DNA from 4 places in the Pseudomonas sp. Leaf58 genome. Region 2 is predicted to be linked to each of the others. Evidence: riboswitches for the same ligand, from Rfam matches in the RefSeq annotation. Region 2 holds a riboswitch; each other region holds the start of a gene.
The links. Region 2 has a riboswitch for cobalamin ahead of cobW (cobalamin biosynthesis protein CobW). Riboswitches for the same ligand answer to the same signal wherever they lie in the genome.
Positions count from the first base shown of each region.

Region 1: linked by a shared signal. The riboswitch ahead of DV532_RS09805 (ABC transporter substrate-binding protein) and the one ahead of cobW (cobalamin biosynthesis protein CobW) in region 2 are both predicted to bind cobalamin.
Region 3: linked by a shared signal. The riboswitch ahead of DV532_RS09815 (TonB-dependent siderophore receptor) and the one ahead of cobW (cobalamin biosynthesis protein CobW) in region 2 are both predicted to bind cobalamin.
Region 4: linked by a shared signal. The riboswitch ahead of cobO (cob(I)yrinic acid a,c-diamide adenosyltransferase) and the one ahead of cobW (cobalamin biosynthesis protein CobW) in region 2 are both predicted to bind cobalamin.

Region 1 is NZ_CP032677.1:2,086,431-2,090,718, reverse strand. It holds gene DV532_RS09815 (TonB-dependent siderophore receptor) at 1-164, shown strand, start outside; gene DV532_RS09810 (DUF1624 domain-containing protein) at 339-1,505, shown strand; cobalamin riboswitch at 1,534-1,732, shown strand; gene DV532_RS09805 (ABC transporter substrate-binding protein) at 1,843-2,853, shown strand; gene DV532_RS09800 (iron ABC transporter permease) at 2,856-3,869, shown strand; gene DV532_RS09795 (ABC transporter ATP-binding protein) at 3,866-4,288, shown strand, end outside.
Region 2 is NZ_CP032677.1:2,430,361-2,434,648, forward strand. It holds gene DV532_RS11350 (LysR family transcriptional regulator) at 1-175, opposite strand, end outside; gene DV532_RS11355 (multidrug/biocide efflux PACE transporter) at 267-698, shown strand; gene DV532_RS11360 (branched-chain amino acid aminotransferase) at 839-1,858, opposite strand; cobalamin riboswitch at 2,237-2,450, shown strand; gene cobW (cobalamin biosynthesis protein CobW) at 2,550-3,617, shown strand; gene cobN (cobaltochelatase subunit CobN) at 3,621-4,288, shown strand, end outside.
Region 3 is NZ_CP032677.1:2,091,286-2,095,573, forward strand. It holds gene DV532_RS09815 (TonB-dependent siderophore receptor) at 1-1,396, opposite strand, end outside; cobalamin riboswitch at 1,505-1,713, opposite strand; gene DV532_RS09820 (GNAT family N-acetyltransferase) at 1,780-2,349, opposite strand; gene DV532_RS09825 (carboxymuconolactone decarboxylase family protein) at 2,428-2,772, opposite strand; gene lpxO (lipid A hydroxylase LpxO) at 2,902-3,801, opposite strand; gene thpR (RNA 2',3'-cyclic phosphodiesterase) at 3,960-4,288, shown strand, end outside.
Region 4 is NZ_CP032677.1:1,301,890-1,306,177, forward strand. It holds gene DV532_RS30170 (hypothetical protein) at 289-549, shown strand; gene DV532_RS06110 (hypothetical protein) at 536-1,114, opposite strand; cobalamin riboswitch at 1,282-1,502, shown strand; gene cobO (cob(I)yrinic acid a,c-diamide adenosyltransferase) at 1,622-2,233, shown strand; gene DV532_RS06120 (cobyrinate a,c-diamide synthase) at 2,230-3,525, shown strand; gene bluB (5,6-dimethylbenzimidazole synthase) at 3,522-4,172, shown strand; gene cbiB (adenosylcobinamide-phosphate synthase CbiB) at 4,169-4,288, shown strand, end outside.

The sequences.
Region 1 (4,288 bases), 340 kb from region 2:
TGGTCGATGCCAACCTCGCCTGGCAGGTGTTGCCGGATGTACGGCTGGGGTTGCAGTTGAACAACCTGTTCGACCGTGAATATGTGCAGTCGGCGTTCAGTGGCCAGCAGTGGCTGATGGGAATGCCACGGTCGTATTTCGCGACGGTGGATTACAGCTTCTGATCTGAGCTGCCTGTGGCGGCCCATTCGCGGGTAAACCCGCTCCGACAGGATTTACACCTTCCCTGTAGGCGCGGGCTTGCCCGCGAAGAAGCCAGCACAAAGCGCTACCAACCCACCCCAATTTAGTTATAAGATAACGTTTCATTTGACATCCATTCCCACCAGCGACCTTCCATGACAAGCGCCAGCGCAACCCCCACCCTGCTCACCCAGCGCCTGCAGAGCATCGATGCCCTGCGCGGCCTGGTAATCCTGTTCATGCTGTTGGACCACGTCCGCGAAACCTTCTTCCTGCACCGCCAGGTCAGCGACCCGATGGCCATCGATACCACCGAGCCCTCGCTGTTCTTCAGCCGTACCCTGGCCCACCTGTGCGCGCCGGTGTTCGTCCTGCTGACTGGCCTGTCGGCCTGGCTGTACGGCGAGAAGCACCAGGGCCGCGGCGATGTCTCGGCCTTTCTGTTCAAGCGCGGGCTGTTCCTGGTAGTGCTGGAATTTACCCTGGTCAACTTCGCCTGGACCTTCCAACTGCCGCCCAGCGTCATCTACCTGCAAGTGATCTGGGCCATCGGCGTCAGCATGATCGCCCTGTCGCTGATGGTGTGGCTGCCACGTGCCGCTCTGATCACGCTGGGCGCGGTCATCGTCGCCGGCCACAACCTGCTGGATGGCCTGCACTTCGGTGTGGAATCGGCACTGCACGTGCCATGGGCGATCCTGCATGACCGCGGCTGGCTGGAGCTTTCCGAAAACCTGCGGCTGCGCACCTCTTACCCGGTGCTGCCGTGGATCGGCGTCATCGCCCTGGGCTACGGCCTGGGCCCGTGGTTCGCCCGTGGCCGCGAGGCTGGCCAGCGCCAGCAGCGCTTGCTGCAGGCCGGGTTGATCGCGCTGCTAGGCTTTGCCGTGCTACGCATGCTCAATGGCTATGGCGAGGCGCCGTGGAGCGGTTATGCAACCTTCACGCACACCTTGATGAGCGTCTTCAACATCACCAAGTACCCGCCATCGCTGCTGTTCCTGGCCCTGACCCTGGGCTGCGGCCTGCTGTTGCTGCGCGCCTTCGAGCGTGCGGGCCCGACGCGCTGGCTCGCTGCCCTGGCCGTGTTCGGCGCAGCACCGATGTTCTTCTACCTGTTGCACCTGTACGTGCTGAAGCTGCTGTACCTGGCCTGCGTAGCGCTGTTTGGCCACAACCATGGCGACTATTTTGGCTTCGAGGGCATCAGCGCCGTGTGGCTGGGGGCGGTGCTGCTGGCAGTTACGCTGTACCTGCCGGTGCGTGGGTTCGCCCGCCTGAAGGCGCGGCGGCGCGACATCACCTGGCTGAAGTACTTCTGAAAAGCGTTTTCACCCGGCGGCGCGATGGTCTACCATGCCCGCCGCCGGTTTCCGCCACGGAATTAATAGGGAATCCCAGGCCCGCCCAAATGGGCCAAATGGAACTGCCCCCGCAACTGTAGGTGCTGAGCCTGCTCCATCGATGCCACTGGGTTACTCACTCGGGAAGGCCGGAGCCAGGCCATGACGCACCAGTCAGGAGACCTGCCGGCCCACATTCACCAACCGGCGGGGTGTCCGGGATTGGCCATCAGCGTTGCTCCTGCGGCCAGCGGGGGTTCGGCGGTGCCTGTCCGTGCGTTCCTGACCAGAACTGTCCGATAGGAGATCGCCCAGCATGCTGCGCCGTTTCGCCACCCTGCTCGCCGGCCTCGGCCTCAGTGGCCTTGCCCAGGCTGCTGCCACCCATTACCCGCTGACGGTCGACAACTGCGGCAAGCCGCAAACCTTCGCCCAAGCACCGGAACGCGCCGTTACCATTGGCCAGGCAGGTACCGAGATACTCTATACACTGGGCCTGGGTGACAAGCTGGCGGGCACCTCGCTGTGGTTCAACAACGTGCTGCCCGAATACCAGGCGCAGAACGCCAAGGTGCCGCGCCTGGCCGACAATGAGCCCAGCTTCGAGGCAGTGCTAGGCAAGCGCCCGCAGCTGGTGACGGTGCAGTTTGAATGGATGGTCGGTGCTCAAGGCGCGGTCGGCACCCGCGAGCAGTTCGACGAACTGAACATCCCCACCTACTTGCTACCATCGGACTGCGAAGGCAAGGACAATCTGGTCGGCGCCGACGGTACCCGCCTGCAGGCGTTCCAGGTAAGCAGCATCTACAAGAGTGTCAGCCAGCTGGCAGAAATTTTTGACGTACAGGCGCGCGGCATAGCCCTCAACGCCGAGCTGAAGGGCCGCCTGGACAGCGCCAAGGCACAGCTGGCCGGCACGGACCTGTCCGCCACCACGGCGCTGTTCTGGTTCTCCAGCGCCGACCTGCACATCGACCCTTACGTCGCAGGCCGCCAAGGGGTGGCCGACTTCATGTTGCGCACCCTCGGTGTGCGCAACGTGGTCGCGTCCAGCGAAGAGTGGCCGACCGTAGGCTGGGAAACCCTGGCCAAGGCCAACCCCACCTGGCTGATCATCGCCCGCATGGACCGCCGCCGCTATCCTGCCGATGATTACCAGAACAAGCTGGCATTCCTGCGCAGCGACCCGGTCACCCGCAACATGGACGCGGTGAAGCACGACCGCATCATCATCCTCGACGCCGACGCCATGCAGGCCGGCATTCGCCTGTTCAGCGGCCTGCAGACCTTGTCCGCCGCCTTCGCCAGCAGTAAAGCAACCCCGTGAAAATGCGCCTGTTACCCTGCATCGCGGTTGCCCTGGCGGCCCTGTTAATGGCCCTACTGGCCGGTACCGCCATTGGCGAGAGCAACCTGTCGCCCAGCGTGGTCGGCCAAGTGCTGGCCAACCACCTGTGGCAGGCGGGCTACGAGGTCGACCCGCTCGACGCCGGCATCGTCTGGAACTACCGCCTAACGCGCAGCTTGGTCGCCGCAGCCTGCGGCGCCGGCTTGGCCACCTGCGGTGTGATCCTCCAGGCGCTGCTGCGCAACCCACTGGCCGATCCTTACCTGCTGGGGTTGTCGGCCGGCGCCTCGACCGGGGCAGTGCTGGTCGGCCTGCTGGGCGTGGGCAGCCTGGCGCTGAGTATGTCTGGCGGCGCCTTCCTCGGTGCCTTGGCGGCGTTCGCCCTGGTGCTGGTGCTGGCCCGCGCGGCCGGTCCCAGCAGCAACAATGCCCAAGTGATCCTCGCCGGTATCGCCGGTTCGCAACTGTTCAATGCCCTCACCGCGTTTCTCATCACCAAGTCGGCCACCGCCGAGCAGGCACGCGGCATCCTGTTCTGGCTGCTGGGCAACCTCAGTGGCGTGCGTTGGCCTTCGGTGTGGCTGGCCGTGCCAGTGGCACTGTGCGGGCTGGTGGTGTGCTGGTGGCATCGCCGCGCGCTGGATGCGTTCACCTTCGGTGCCGATTCGGCAGCGTCGCTGGGCATCCCAGTCCGGCGCACCCAGTTGCTGCTGATCAGTTGCGCGGCGCTGGTAACGGCGGTGATGGTGTCCATCGTCGGTGCCATCGGTTTTGTCGGGCTGGTGATCCCCCATGCCCTGCGCCTGCTGCTTGGCCCCGGGCATAGCCGACTGCTGCCCGCCAGCGCGCTGGGCGGCGCACTGTTCCTGATCGCCGCCGATATTCTGTCGCGCACCCTGATCTGCGGCCAGGTGATCCCCGTGGGTGTGGTCACCGCGCTGCTCGGCGCACCGGTCTTCGCGCTGATTCTGATCAGCCGCCGGAGGCAGCCATGACCGCCATGCCGGCTGTCCCTATTGCGCCCCTGAGCTGCCAGGGGCTGAGCTTGCACTTGGCCGGTAATGCGGTGCTCCAGGCTATCGAGCTGCGCGTTGTCGCTGGCGAAACCCTGGGCATCGTCGGCCCCAACGGCTCCGGCAAGTCATCGCTGCTAAAGGTGCTGGCCGGGCTGCGCAAGCCAGGCAGCGGCAGCGTGCAGCTGCTTGGCGAAGCGCTGGCACAGTTGCCCCGCCGCCGTATCGCCCAGGCCTTGGCACTGGTCGAACAGCAGGCCGACACCCTCGATGCGATCAGCGTTTTCGACGCTGTTGCCTTGGGCCGCACCCCTTGGTTGTCGGCGCTGGCACCGTTCTCCCGGGAGGACCACGCCATCGTCGAGCAGGCCTTGGCCGACCTTGACGCCCTGCACCTGCGC
Region 2 (4,288 bases):
GCGTGGGGTGGCGGCCGCCACGGTCGAACAGAGGGCAACCCACATCGGCCTCGAAATTGGCGATGGCGATGCTGATGGTGGACTGGCTTTTGCGCAGCTTGCGCGCTGCGGCGGAGAACGAACCCAGCGAGGCGGCTTCGACAAAGGCGACTAGAGCTTCGGGAGAGTAGCGCATGGTATTGATAAAACTGATAGTAGCTATGTCGCGAGTATCAGTTCTATCAAAGAAAATAGGAAGCACGACTCACGCAATGGATGGAATTGCAATGAAAAACAACGTCTCCTTCACCGAACGCCTGGTCCATGCCGTCGGTTATGAGGTCTTCGCCGTGCTGCTGTGTGCGCCACTACTGTCCTGGGTCATGGGCAAGTCGCTGGCGACGGCAGGGGCGCTGGCAGTGACGCTGTCGGTGATCGCCATGGTGTGGAATATGGTCTACAACGCGCTGGTCGACCGTTACGTACAGGTCGAACGTATTCACTGGACCGCCCGCGCACGCTTTGTGCACGGCCTGGGCTTCGAAGCCGGGCTGGTGGTGTGGTGCCTGCCGGTAGCAGCGTGGATGCTGGATATCTCGTTGCTGCAGGCGTTCATGGTGGAGCTGGGCTTCTTCGTGATCATCTTGCCCTACACCGTGCTGTACAACTGGGCCTTCGACAAAGCCCGGCATTTGCTGATGCAGCGTCGCCTTGCATGAATATGCGGCCCGGCGCTGGCTGGTGTAGGAGCGGCTTTAGCCGCGAACACCGGCGTAGCCGGTGCCCTTCGCGTCAACCCATAAAAAAACGGGGCATGCCATTGCTGGCATGCCCCGTTTTTTCATACCGCTAAAACGCCTCAGGCGACTTTGACGATCCAGCCAGCCGGTGCTTCTACATCACCGCTCTGGATGCCGGTCAGCTCGTTGTAGAGCTTCTGGGTAACCGGGCCGACCTTTTCCAGGTCGTGGAACACATGCAGCTTGCCGTTGTACTCGATGCCGCCGATCGGGGTGATCACCGCAGCGGTACCGCAGGCGCCGGCTTCGATGAAGCGGTCCAGTTTGTTGATCTCGACATCGCCTTCGATCACGGTCAGGCCCAGGCGCGATTGCGCCAGTTCCATCAACGACAGGCGGGTGATGCCTGGCAGCACCGAGGCCGATTTCGGGGTGACGAACTCTTTGTTGGCGGTGATGCCGAAGAAGTTGGCCGAGCCGACCTCCTCGATCTTGGTGTGGGTCAGCGGGTCCAGGTAAATGGCGTCGGCGAAGTTGGCCTTCTTCGCTTCAGCGCCTGGCTGCAGGCTGGCGGCGTAGTTGCCACCGACCTTGGCTGCGCCGGTGCCTTGCGGTGCTGCGCGGTCGAAGCTGGAAATCTGGAAGTTGTGCGGCTTCATGCCGCCCTTGAAGTACGAGCCAACAGGGATGGCGAAGATCGAGAAGATGAACTCGGGGGCGGTGCGCACGCCAATGTTGTCACCGGTGCCGATCACGAATGGGCGCAGGTAGAGGGCGCCTTTACCGTGCGGTGGGACGAATTTTTCGTTGGCCTTGACCACTTGCTTGCACGCTTCGATGAACACCTCGGTTGGCACTTGCGGCATCAGCAGGCGGGCGCAGCTGCGCTGCATGCGTGCGGCGTTCTGGTCCGGGCGGAACAGGTTGATCGAACCGTCCTTGCAACGGTAGGCCTTGAGGCCCTCGAAGCACTGCTGGCCATAGTGCAGCGCCGTGGAGCCTTCACTGATGTGCAGCACGTTGTCTTCGGTCAGGGTGCCTTTGTCCCACTCGCCATTGCGCCATACGGACAGGTAGCGTTTGTCGGTTTTGATGTAGTCGAAACCCAGCTTGTCCCAATTAATGCTTTCGTTGCTCATGACACCCTCATTGTCTTGCAAGTGCCCGATCGCTCGGGCTGCTGTTATATGCGCACCACGCCACCATAATACATCCGTGGCAGATCGGGAACGGCCAGTCACGAAATGGTGGTGGGAAGGTGGTATGAGGGCGGGATTCTGGAGCGCATAGAGCAGCAAGGTGCCTGGCGGGAGGTTTTCGAGTGCCTGTGGGATTGCCTGGCGAAGGTCTTTTAGCGCCTGTGAGATCGAGCGCCGCCCGCACGGCGCTCGATCTCACAGGCGCTGAAAGAGATTCGCCATACAACTCCCCAGGCGCTGAAAGACCTTCGCCAGACACTTCCCAAGGCGCTAGAAAAATCAACACGAGCCAATGGTTGACCACCCGCCAACCACTGCGTAGCCTTGCCACTTCGAGGTTCTTCGGCCAAGCCGAAGCTAAGACGGGAACGCGGTACAAGCCGCGGCTGCCCCCGCAACTGTAAGCACCGACAACGGATCGACACAGCCACTGCGCCAGCGCGCGGGAAGGCGTCATCCCGCCAGCCTGCTGCTCCTGCAGGCAACTGGAACGGTGCGAGCCAGGAGACCTGCCTCGTCACGTTTTCGACTTTCAACCGGGCGGGGTGATCCGGTGGCGAACAAGCCCGGCCGGCCTGGCCCGCGGCTGTCGTCCTGCATGCCCGCGCCAATCTGCCAAGGGCAATGCGACATGAAAACACTGGCCAAGCTCCCCGTCACCATCGTCACCGGCTTCCTCGGCTCGGGCAAGACTACCTTGCTGCGCCACATGCTCGACAACGCCCAGGGCCGCCGCATCGCGGTGATCGTCAACGAATTCGGCGAACTGGGCATCGATGGCGAAATCCTCAAGCAGTGCAGCATCGGTTGCACCGAGGAAGAAGCCAGCGGCCGGGTCTACGAGCTGGCCAACGGCTGCCTCTGCTGCACCGTGCAGGAAGAGTTCTTCCCGGTCATGCGCGAGCTGGTGGCACGCCGTGGCGACCTCGACCACATCCTCATCGAAACCAGCGGCCTGGCCCTGCCCAAACCGCTGGTGCAAGCCTTCCAGTGGCCGGAAATCCGCACTGCCTGCACCGTCGATGCAGTCATCACCGTGGTCGACAGCCCGGCCGTGGCGGCCGGCACCTTTGCCGCCTATCCGGACCAGGTCGATGCACAGCGTAAGCTCGACCCGAACCTGGACCACGAATCGCCGCTGCACGAGCTGTTCGCCGACCAGCTGGCCAGCGCTGACTTGGTGGTACTGAACAAGGCCGACCTGATCGACGCCGAAGGGCTGGCCAAGGTCCGCGCCGAAGTGGCCGAAGAACTGCCGCCAGCGGTAAAAGTGGTCGAAGCCAGCAGCGGCAAGCTGCCACTGGAAGTACTGTTGGGCGTAGGCGCCGAGTCCGAGGCGCACATCGATGGCCGCCGTACCCACCACGACTCGCACCACGACGGCGACGACCATGACGAGCATGACCACGATGCCTTCGACTCCATCTCAATCGACCTGCCAGAGGCCGACGAAAGCCTGTTGCTCGATGCCCTGACCCAGCTGGTGGTGGAGTTCGGCATCCTGCGTGCCAAAGGCTTCGCCGCCATCCCGGGCAAACCGATGCGCCTGCTGGTGCAAGGCGTGGGGACCCGTTTCGACAAGCACTTCGACCGCGCCTGGCGGGCCGACGAGCCGCGCATCACCCGCCTGGTGCTGATCGGCCAGGACCTCGATGCCGCCCAGCTGGAAGCGCGCCTGCGCCAGGCCCTGGGCGCCTGACCCATGCACCTGCTGCGGACCCAGCCCGGCGGCTTCGTGCCGGATGACAGCATTGCCGACCTCGGCCAGACACCGGCCGAGCTGGTGATCCTCTGCAGCGGCGATTCGCACCTGGCATTGCTCGCCGATACCGCCGAGCAATTGCCCGAAGGCTTCCCCAGCCTGCGCCTGGCCAACCCGATGCAGGTGCAGAACCATGCTTCGGTCGACCTGTATGTCGACCAGGTGCTGCGCCACGCCAAGGTTATCCTGGTGTCGCTGCACGGCGGCGTCGGCTACTGGCGCTATGGCGTCGAGCAACTGGTCGAGCTGGCCGCCCGTGGTGTGCAGCTGATCCTGGTGCCGGGCGACGACCGCCCGGACCCAGAGCTGACCGGCCTGGGCACCGTCAGTGGCGCGCAGGCCGAACGCCTATGGCATTACCTGCGCCAGGGCGGCAAGGCCAACGCCATCAACCTGTTCAACTGTTTAGCCAACCAGTGGTTGGGCCGTGACTATGCCTGGGACGAGCCGCAGCCGCTGCCGCGCACGGCGGTGTATCACCCGGCCAAAGGCAGCGCGACGCTGGCGGACTGGTACCGCCAGTGGCATCCCGAGCAGCCGGTGGCACCGCTGCTGTTCTACCGCTCGCACCTGCAGGCGGCTAACACGGCGTTCATTGACGTGTTCTG
Region 3 (4,288 bases), 340 kb from region 2:
GCAGGCTACGGTCGCTGCGGCTGTGGTTGGTCAGTTTTGCCTGGTCGATGTGGTTCTGGTCGCGGCGTACCCCGGTGACCAGCGACAGGCGATCGGTCAACTGCAGACGGTTTTCGGCAAACAGGGCGAACGTATGGGTGGTGGACAAGGTTTGCGGGCGCAACGGCGAAGCGCTGTGGAACCAGCCCGGTTGCGGTTGCCACGGGTCGAGGTAGTCGCCGCCCACATCGGTGTAGGGCGCGTTGCTGTCGACGTTGAAGCGGACCTTGTTGTATTCGGCGCCGACCACGGTCTTGCTGGCCAAGTTGAACAACGTATGGTCGAGGGTGAACGCCTGGCGGTCACCGAACTGTTCCTGGTTGTGCTTGATTTCCAGGTAGCTACCGCGCAGCAACTGCTGGTGTTCGGCGTCCCAGCTGTAGTCCTCGGCGTTGCGCCAGTGGCGGCGGCTTTTCATGTAGTACAGCTGGTTGCTGGCGCTGAGGTGGTCGCTCAGCGTCCAGTCGGTGTTCAGCCGGGTCCATTCATCAACATACTGCTGCACGTCGTTGTGCACGTTGTAATTCTGTTTGCGCAGGCTGCTGCGGTAGTGGCCGTCGATCAGCGGGGTGCCGTAGTAGTTGGCAGGTTGCGCATCGCCACGGTCGTGGGCGAGGGTGAAGCTGAGGTCGTCGCTGGCATCGAAGCGCAACGCGGCGCTCACGGCGAGGCTGCGCGAGGTGGTGCGGTCGACCCAGCCGTTGCCGGCCTGCTGGTTCAGGGCCAGGCGGTAGCTCAGGCGCTCGCTGAGCCTGCCGCCGCTGTCCAGGCCGAGCTGCTGGCGATCCCACGAACCATAGCCTAGGCGCAGGTGGTTGCGTACCTCGCCGGCAAACGGCTTTTTCGGGATCACGTTGACCACCGCACCGGTGGCGCCTTCACCGTACAACACCGAGGCCGGGCCGCGAATCACGTCGATGCGCTCGACCATCCACGGGTCGACCGGGAACGTTTGGGTGCCGGCACCGGTGTACAGGCGTGCGCCATCGAACAGCGTCATCACCGAGTTGTGCCCGGTAAAGCCGCGGGCCGAAAGGCCGGTGCCACCATCGCCTGGTGAGCCGATGTAGGTGATGCCCGGTGACCGGGTCACCGCGTCCTGCACGGTAAGGTTGTTGCGCTGCTGGATCTGCACGGCGCTGAGGCTGCTGGTGCTGGCGGGGGTTTCCAGGGCGCTGAGGCCCAGGCGCGAGCCAGCCTGGGTCGGGGTGGCCAGGTCGATGGTATGGCTGTTGAAGGTGTCGGTGACGGCCGTGGAGGGCAGGGCCAGGGGTTTTCGGTCGAGGTCATCGGCCAAGGCCGGCAGGGCAACGGCCAGGCAGGCCGTCAGGGGGTGAAGCTTGAACATACGGGACATGTCGTTCCACTGCTGCAGGAATGAATGGATCCCGGTGGAAAACACGCAAAGGCGCACCGTGCATGCAGGCGCGCGCACGGATACCGGCCCGCGCCCGCCCACCGCGGGTTGCCAAGTGAAGCTTCAGGCCGGTCTCCGGGCTTGCGAGGGGCATGAAACCTTCACCTTCCCATGCACATGCACAGTGGTATCTCGAAGGGTTCGCTCGCTTACCGTTGCGGGGGCAGCGCCGGACTTGTCGTGGGCAACACGACGCACCGGCTTCCCGTTTCACCTTGCGCGCGGCGGCGCAGGGCACCTGAAACTGGCGCGCATCTGACCATTGAAACGCAGGGGCGTCAAATTCGCTGGGGTGATTGGGGGGCCAGACCTGCGAGAGAAGGTTAGCGCCCGCGCCGCCGCGACACCCGCGCCTCGATATTCTTGCGCCCGATCAGCAGCGCTGGCTTCTCCACCACCGGTTCATCCGCCAGCCACTTGTACATCACCAGGCAATCCACCAGCCCCAGGCGGGCATGCCGATAGGCCTTGGGCAAACGGCCGACGGTTTCGAAGCCCAGCTTGTGCCACAGCGCCACCGCCACTTCGTTGGTGGCCACCACAGAGTTGAACTGCAGGGCCAGGAAGCCTTCCTGACGTGCCAGTTTCTGCGAGTGCTCGCACATCAGCCGCGCCACCCCCCGGCCGCGTGCCTGCTCACTGACCATGTAGCCACAATTGCCCACATGCCCGCCCGGCCCGGCGGCATTGGCCTTGAGGTAATACGAGCCGAGCAGCTCGCCGTCTTCCTCAGCCACCAGCGTGCGCACAGGCAGCTCCAGCCACAGCTGGCGGGCCTGTTCGACGTTCATGGCGGGGTCGAATGCGTAGGTTTCACGGGCCTGGATAATGGCCTGAAAGGTGGGCCAGAAGTGTTCGAAGTCTTCGGCTGTCATGGGGCGGATGTGAATCATGCGGAATCCTGCAAAGGCTGGGCCGCCCAGTCTGGGTAACGCGGCGCCGTCGCGCAAGGGCGGCGGCGCCGTTGCTAGTCAACCGTTGGCCTTGCCCACCGCATCCATGGCCCGTGCCGAGTAGACCAGCGCGGCACCGGCATTCATCGCCACGGCCACGCCGAGGGCCTCGGCGATTTCCTCACGGCTGGCGCCGTGCTTGACGGCTTGCTGCGAATGCACGGCGATGCAGCCGTCGCAACGGGTGGTCACGGCCACGGCGAGCGAGATCAGCTCACGGGTCTTGGCGTCCAGGTGGTTGGTCTTGGCCCCGGCACCGCTGGCGGTCATGTAGCCGGCCACGGTGTCGGGGGAGAGTTGCTTGAGATCGCCGATGCCGGCCATCAACTGCTTACGGTAGGCGTCCCAGTCCATCATGCTCATCGTCTTCACCTTGGGGAGGTTGCGAGTGGAGCTTTCAGGCTAGTCGAAGAGCGAGAAGTGTGAGACTTGTACTTTGGTGGGTGTGCGCAGGCCACTCTTGCCATTGGCCGTAAAGGCCGCTTTAAACAATCAGATGTAGAGGAATACCAGCACCAGCGCCGCCACGAATGCCCACTTCTCCAGGTAGTAGCGCATGCGGTTGCGCTTCTTCAGCGCTTTGCCACGTTCGCGGATCTTGTAGATGCGGGTAAACAGCCGGTTGATGCCACCGGTCTTGTCGCCGGCAGCGTTGGGCGCGGCGGCAGCGGCCATGACGTTGCGGCTGAACCAGCGGTTGAACGCGGTCGCCCAGCGGTACTTCAGCGGGCGTTCGACGTCACAGAACAGGATGATGCGGTTGTGCTCGGTGGTGTTGGCCGCGTAGTGGATATAGGTTTCATCGAAAACCACACCCTCACCATCGCGCCACGAGTACTTCTCACCGTCCACGTCGATGTAGCAGCCGTCGTCGTTCGGTGTGTCCAGGCCCAGGTGGTAGCGGTACGAACCGGCATACGGGTCGCGGTGGCGCACCAGCTTGGCGCCGGGCGGCAGGGTGGCGAACATGGCCGCCTTGACCGTACCGATACCTTGCAGCAGCTCGGTGGTGCGTGGGCACAGGGTCATCGCCGACGGGTGGCTTTCGCCGTACCACTTCAGGTAAAAACGTTTCCAGCCGGTCTTGAAGAACGAATTGAAACCGACGTCATCGTAATTGTCGGACTTCTTGATTTCCCCCACATGAAGCAGCTGGCGAGCCTCCTCGCGGATCTCCTGCCAGTGGTCCTGCAGCGGCTGCAGTTCGGGGAAGGCCTCTACCGGCAGGTAAGGCTTGGCCGGGTGCTTGGAAAACAGGTACAGGAAGCTGTTGACCGGAGCCAGGAAGCTGGAGTGGTCGCCCAACTGACGGGTCAGCTTGTGGCGAACCCGACCGCGCAGGTGAACAAAGGCGATCGAGAGAACGAAGATGACTACGAGTGCAATTTTCATGGACGTTTACTTGTCGAAAAATGGCCATGCGCCATGGCATAAGCCCGCCAGCATAAACAATCATGGGGGCAGTTTGTACTCATTGTTGCGAATCGACGGGGCGACTTAGGTGTAATGCCCTAGAGACTTGCGCAAACGTTTCATGTTCAGGAGTTGGTATGATTCAGGATGTACGCCCCAGCGGTACCCCCTTCAAGCGGCTGTTCTTCGCCTTGCCAGTCAGCGATGTCCAGCGCCGTGCTCTGGCCCAGTGGCGGCACGGCTTGGGCCTGCGCAGCGGCAAGCCGGTGCCGGTTGCCAACTTCCATGTGACACTGCTGTTTGTTGGCGATGTGGAGGCCGCCCAGGTGCCAGCCATTTGTGCGGCGGTCGACCAGTTGGCGCTGCCGGCCACGGCACCGCGGCTGTTACTCGACCGCTTGCAGGTATGGCAGCGGGCCAGCGCCCTGGTGCTGGAGGCCCAGCAAACCCCTGCGGCGCTGTTGCA
Region 4 (4,288 bases), 1.1 Mb from region 2:
GACGTTGTTGTCAAAGCCTATGCCCGAAAAGCGAAAAGCGAAAAGCGAAAGCGGGATAGCGCTGGTTTTTCTATTGCGCATAGTCCAGCAGCGATGGCGACGCTGACTCACCTTTTCGCCCTTACGGCGAGTCACTTTTTGTCAAACGCGACAAAAAGTAACCAAAAAACGCTGCGCTCCCATCATCCGGCCCCTACGCTGCGCTCCGGGGTCCCCTCTCTCCGGCCTTGCTCCCGGGAGGACCGCGCTGCAGGCCCCATCCTGGGGCCCAGCGCTTGACGGGCATCCATGCCCGTCACCTCCCTCCGCAAGACCTGCGTTCAGCCTCCTGAAGTCGCGAAGATCAAGATCAAGATCAAGATCAAGATCAAGATCAAGATCAAGATCAAGATCAAGATCAAGATCAAGATCAAGATCAAGATCAAGATCAAGATCAAGATCAAGATCAAGATCAAGATCAAGATCAAGATCAAGATCAAGATCAAGGTCTTGGCTTCTGGTTGCGCACTTCCTTCGCCTCTCGCAAATAGCTGGCTCAGGCCTGCTTGAGCAGCAGCGCTACCCCCGGGAAATACTGCCCCAGTTCGTTATGCAACTTGCGGTAGGCATACGGGAAATACCAGGCGATGGCGCAGGCGGTGTGCTTGTGCAGGTCGTCGACCAGGTCTTGCAGCTCTTCGGGGCTGGCGTGCTGGCCAGCCTTCCACGGGCTGATGAACAGCGCCCCAGCTTTCAATTGGCTGGGGTACGCCACCTGACGGGCGAGGGCGGCGGTTTGCTGCAAGGCGGCTGCCATGTCCAGCCGGGCAATTTTCGGCCAGCGCTGGCTCACACTAAGGTACAGCGCTTCGTCGGCACTGCTGATCGACAGGTCGCAGCGCCCCTCATACTCGCCTTCGTCACGCTGCTTCTTCCCGGCAAATTGCTGCAGCGCCGTTAACTCGGCCTGCCAGGCTGCAGCCGCGAGCAACCCACTGTTGGCGGCAGCGCCATGCCAATAGGGGGCTTCGGCATCGCCGGCAAACTGGTTGAAGCGGTCTACACAGTCGACCCAGCGCTCCAGCACCGGGCCGAGAAACTCCAGGTGTGGGTTGTTGATGATATGGCCTCGCATGCTGCGCTCTCCTCTTGTTGTTGTGATCGCGTCCAGCTGAGGGTGATGGCTATGTGATATCACCCTGTCCAGTGTGGCACACATCGGTAACTTGGCCACTGCCCAGGTGGGGCCTGTGGGCCTGCGAAGCGGCCCGCTCCGATTGACGCTCCGGGTGCAACCCTCTAACCTTCGCGCGTGTTTCAGGTGCCCTGCCAGCCTTGTCTGGGCAGGGTGAAACAGGGAAGCCGGTGGGCGCCAGCATGGCGCGATTCCGGCGCTGCCCCCGCAACGGTAGGTGAGTCGCGGCCGCGCAAGGCCACTGGGTGCCAGCACCCGGGAAGGCGCGCAGGCTTGGGCCAAGGCCCGCTCACAAGCCCGGAGACCGGCCTGATACTGCCAACGGCATCACGGAGGGTGATGCGCAGTGCACCGTGGCGCCCGGCCACGGCCCCTGCGTGTTCTCCGTCTGCCTGCCTTTTACCTGTCGCCGCGCGTTGCCGTGGCGCCAGCCAGCGGAGAGCCCTGATGAGCGAAACCACCGAACGCGACGAACGCCACCTGGCGCGCATGCAGCGCAAGAAGGCGATCATCGACGAACGCATCGCCAATTCCCCTAACGAATGCGGCCTGCTGCTGGTGCTGACCGGCAATGGCAAGGGCAAGAGCAGCTCGGCCTTCGGCATGCTCGCGCGGGCCTTGGGCCATGGCATGCAGTGCGGTGTGGTGCAGTTCATCAAAGGCCGCAACAGCACCGGCGAAGAGCTGTTTTTCCGCCGCTTCCCAGAACAGGTGCGCTACCACGTGATGGGCGAGGGCTTTACCTGGGAAACCCAGGACCGCCAGCGGGACATCGCTGCCGCCGAAGCAGCCTGGGCGGTGTCGCGCCAGCTGCTGCAAGACCCGAGCGTGCAGTTCGTGGTGCTGGATGAGCTGAACATCGCCCTTAAGCACGGTTACCTCGACCTTGACCAGGTGTTGTCCGACATCCAGGCCCGCCCACCGATGCAGCACGTGATCGTTACCGGTCGTGCGGCCAAGCCAGAGATGATCGAGCTGGCCGATACGGTGACCGAGATGGGCATGCTCAAGCATGCCTTCCAGGCGGGCATCCGCGCACAGAAGGGCGTCGAACTGTGAGCCAGCCCCGTCATTGCCCTGCCGTCTTGATCGCGGCGCCGGCCTCTGGCCAGGGCAAGACCACCGTCACCGCCGCCCTGGCCCGCTTGCACCGCAACCTCGGGCGCAACGTGCGGGTGTTCAAGTGTGGGCCCGACTTTCTTGACCCGATGATCCTTGAGCGGGCCAGCGGCGCGCCGGTGTATCAGCTCGACCTGTGGATGATTGGTGCCGAGGAAAGCCGCCGCCTGCTGTGGGAAGCCGCGGGCGAAGCCGACCTGATCTTGATCGAAGGGGTAATGGGGCTGTTCGACGGCACCCCGTCCAGCGCCGACCTGGCGCGCCACTTCGGCGTGCCGGTGCTGGCGGTAATCGACGGCACGGCCATGGCCCAGACCTTCGGTGCCCTGGCCTTGGGCCTGGCACGTTACCAGGCCGACCTGCCGTTTGCCGGGGTGCTGGCCAACCGGGTGGGCAGCCTGCGCCACGCGCAATTGTTGGAAGGCAGCCTGACCGAAGGCCTGCGCTGGTATGGCGGCTTGTCTCGCGAGCGCGGCATCGAACTGCCCAGCCGCCACTTGGGGCTGGTCCAAGCCAGTGAACTGAACGACCTGGACGCCCGCCTGGACGCGGCCGCCGAGGCGCTGGGTGCAAGCTGTGACGCCGCCTTGCCACCGCCGGTGACGTTTGCCGAACCTGAACCGCAAACGGGCGCTGCCTCGCTGGCCGGCGTACGCATCGGCGTGGCACGGGACGAGGCATTCGCCTTCACCTATGGCGCCAACCTCGACCTGCTGCGCAACCTTGGTGCGCAGCTGGAATTCTTCTCGCCATTGCACGACCGCGAGCTGCCGGCGGTAGACAGCCTGTACCTGCCAGGCGGCTATCCCGAGCTGCACCATCACGCCTTGGCTGGCAATGCGCCGATGAACGAGGCAATCCGTGCCCATCACGCCCAGGGCAAACCCTTGCTGGCCGAGTGCGGTGGCATGCTGTATCTGCTTGATGCGCTGACCGACGTAGCCGGTGAGCGTGCCCAACTGCTCGGCCTGCTGCCGGGCGAGGCGACCATGCAGAAGCGCCTGGCGGCCTTGGCACTGCAGGCGGTTGAACTGCCAGAAGGTACCCTGCGCGGCCACACCTATCACCACTCGCTGACCAACACCGCGCTGGCGCCGATCGCCCGTGGCTTGAGCCCCAACGGCGGGCGCGGCAACGAAGCGGTGTACCGCCTGGGGCGGTTGACGGCTTCCTACGTGCACTTCTATTTCCCCTCCAACCCGGATGCGGCGGCGGCGCTGTTGCGACCATGAGCGAGCACGCTTTCAGTGACGCCGAGCGCGCCGCGATCTACCGGGCCATCGGCGAACGCCGCGATATGCGCCATTTTGCCGGTGGCGAGGTGGCTCCAGAGCTGCTCGGCCGCCTGCTGGCCGCCGCGCACCAGGCGCCCAGCGTCGGCCTGATGCAGCCCTGGCGTTTTATCCGCATTACCCAACGCGACCTGCGCACTCGCATCCAGGCCTTGGTCGAGGCGGAGCGGGTGCGCACTGCCGAGGCCTTGGGCGAGCGCTCCGACGCCTTCATGAAACTGAAGGTGGAAGGCATCAACGATTGTGCCGAGTTGCTGGTGGCCGCCCTGATGGACAACCGCGAGCCGCATATCTTTGGCCGGCGCACCCTGCCGGAAATGGACCTCGCCTCGCTGGCCTGCGCCATCCAGAACCTGTGGCTGGCGGCCCGTGGCGAAGGGCTGGGCATGGGCTGGGTGTCGCTGTTCGACCCATTGGCGCTGGCGGCGCTGCTGGGCATGCCGGCCGGGGCCAAGCCAGTCGCGGTGCTGTGCCTGGGGCCGGTAACGGCGTTTTATCCGGCACCCATGCTGGCGCTGGAAAACTGGGCCGAACCACGGCCCTTGAGTGAAATGCTGTTTGAGAACCAATGGGGAGAACGCCAATGAGCGTGGCCTTGCTGACCGTGGCCGGGGTGGCCCTGGATGCCTTGCTGGGCGAACCGCAGCGGCGCCACCCGCTGGTGGCCTTTGGCAACATGGCTGGCAACCTTGAGCGCCGCCTG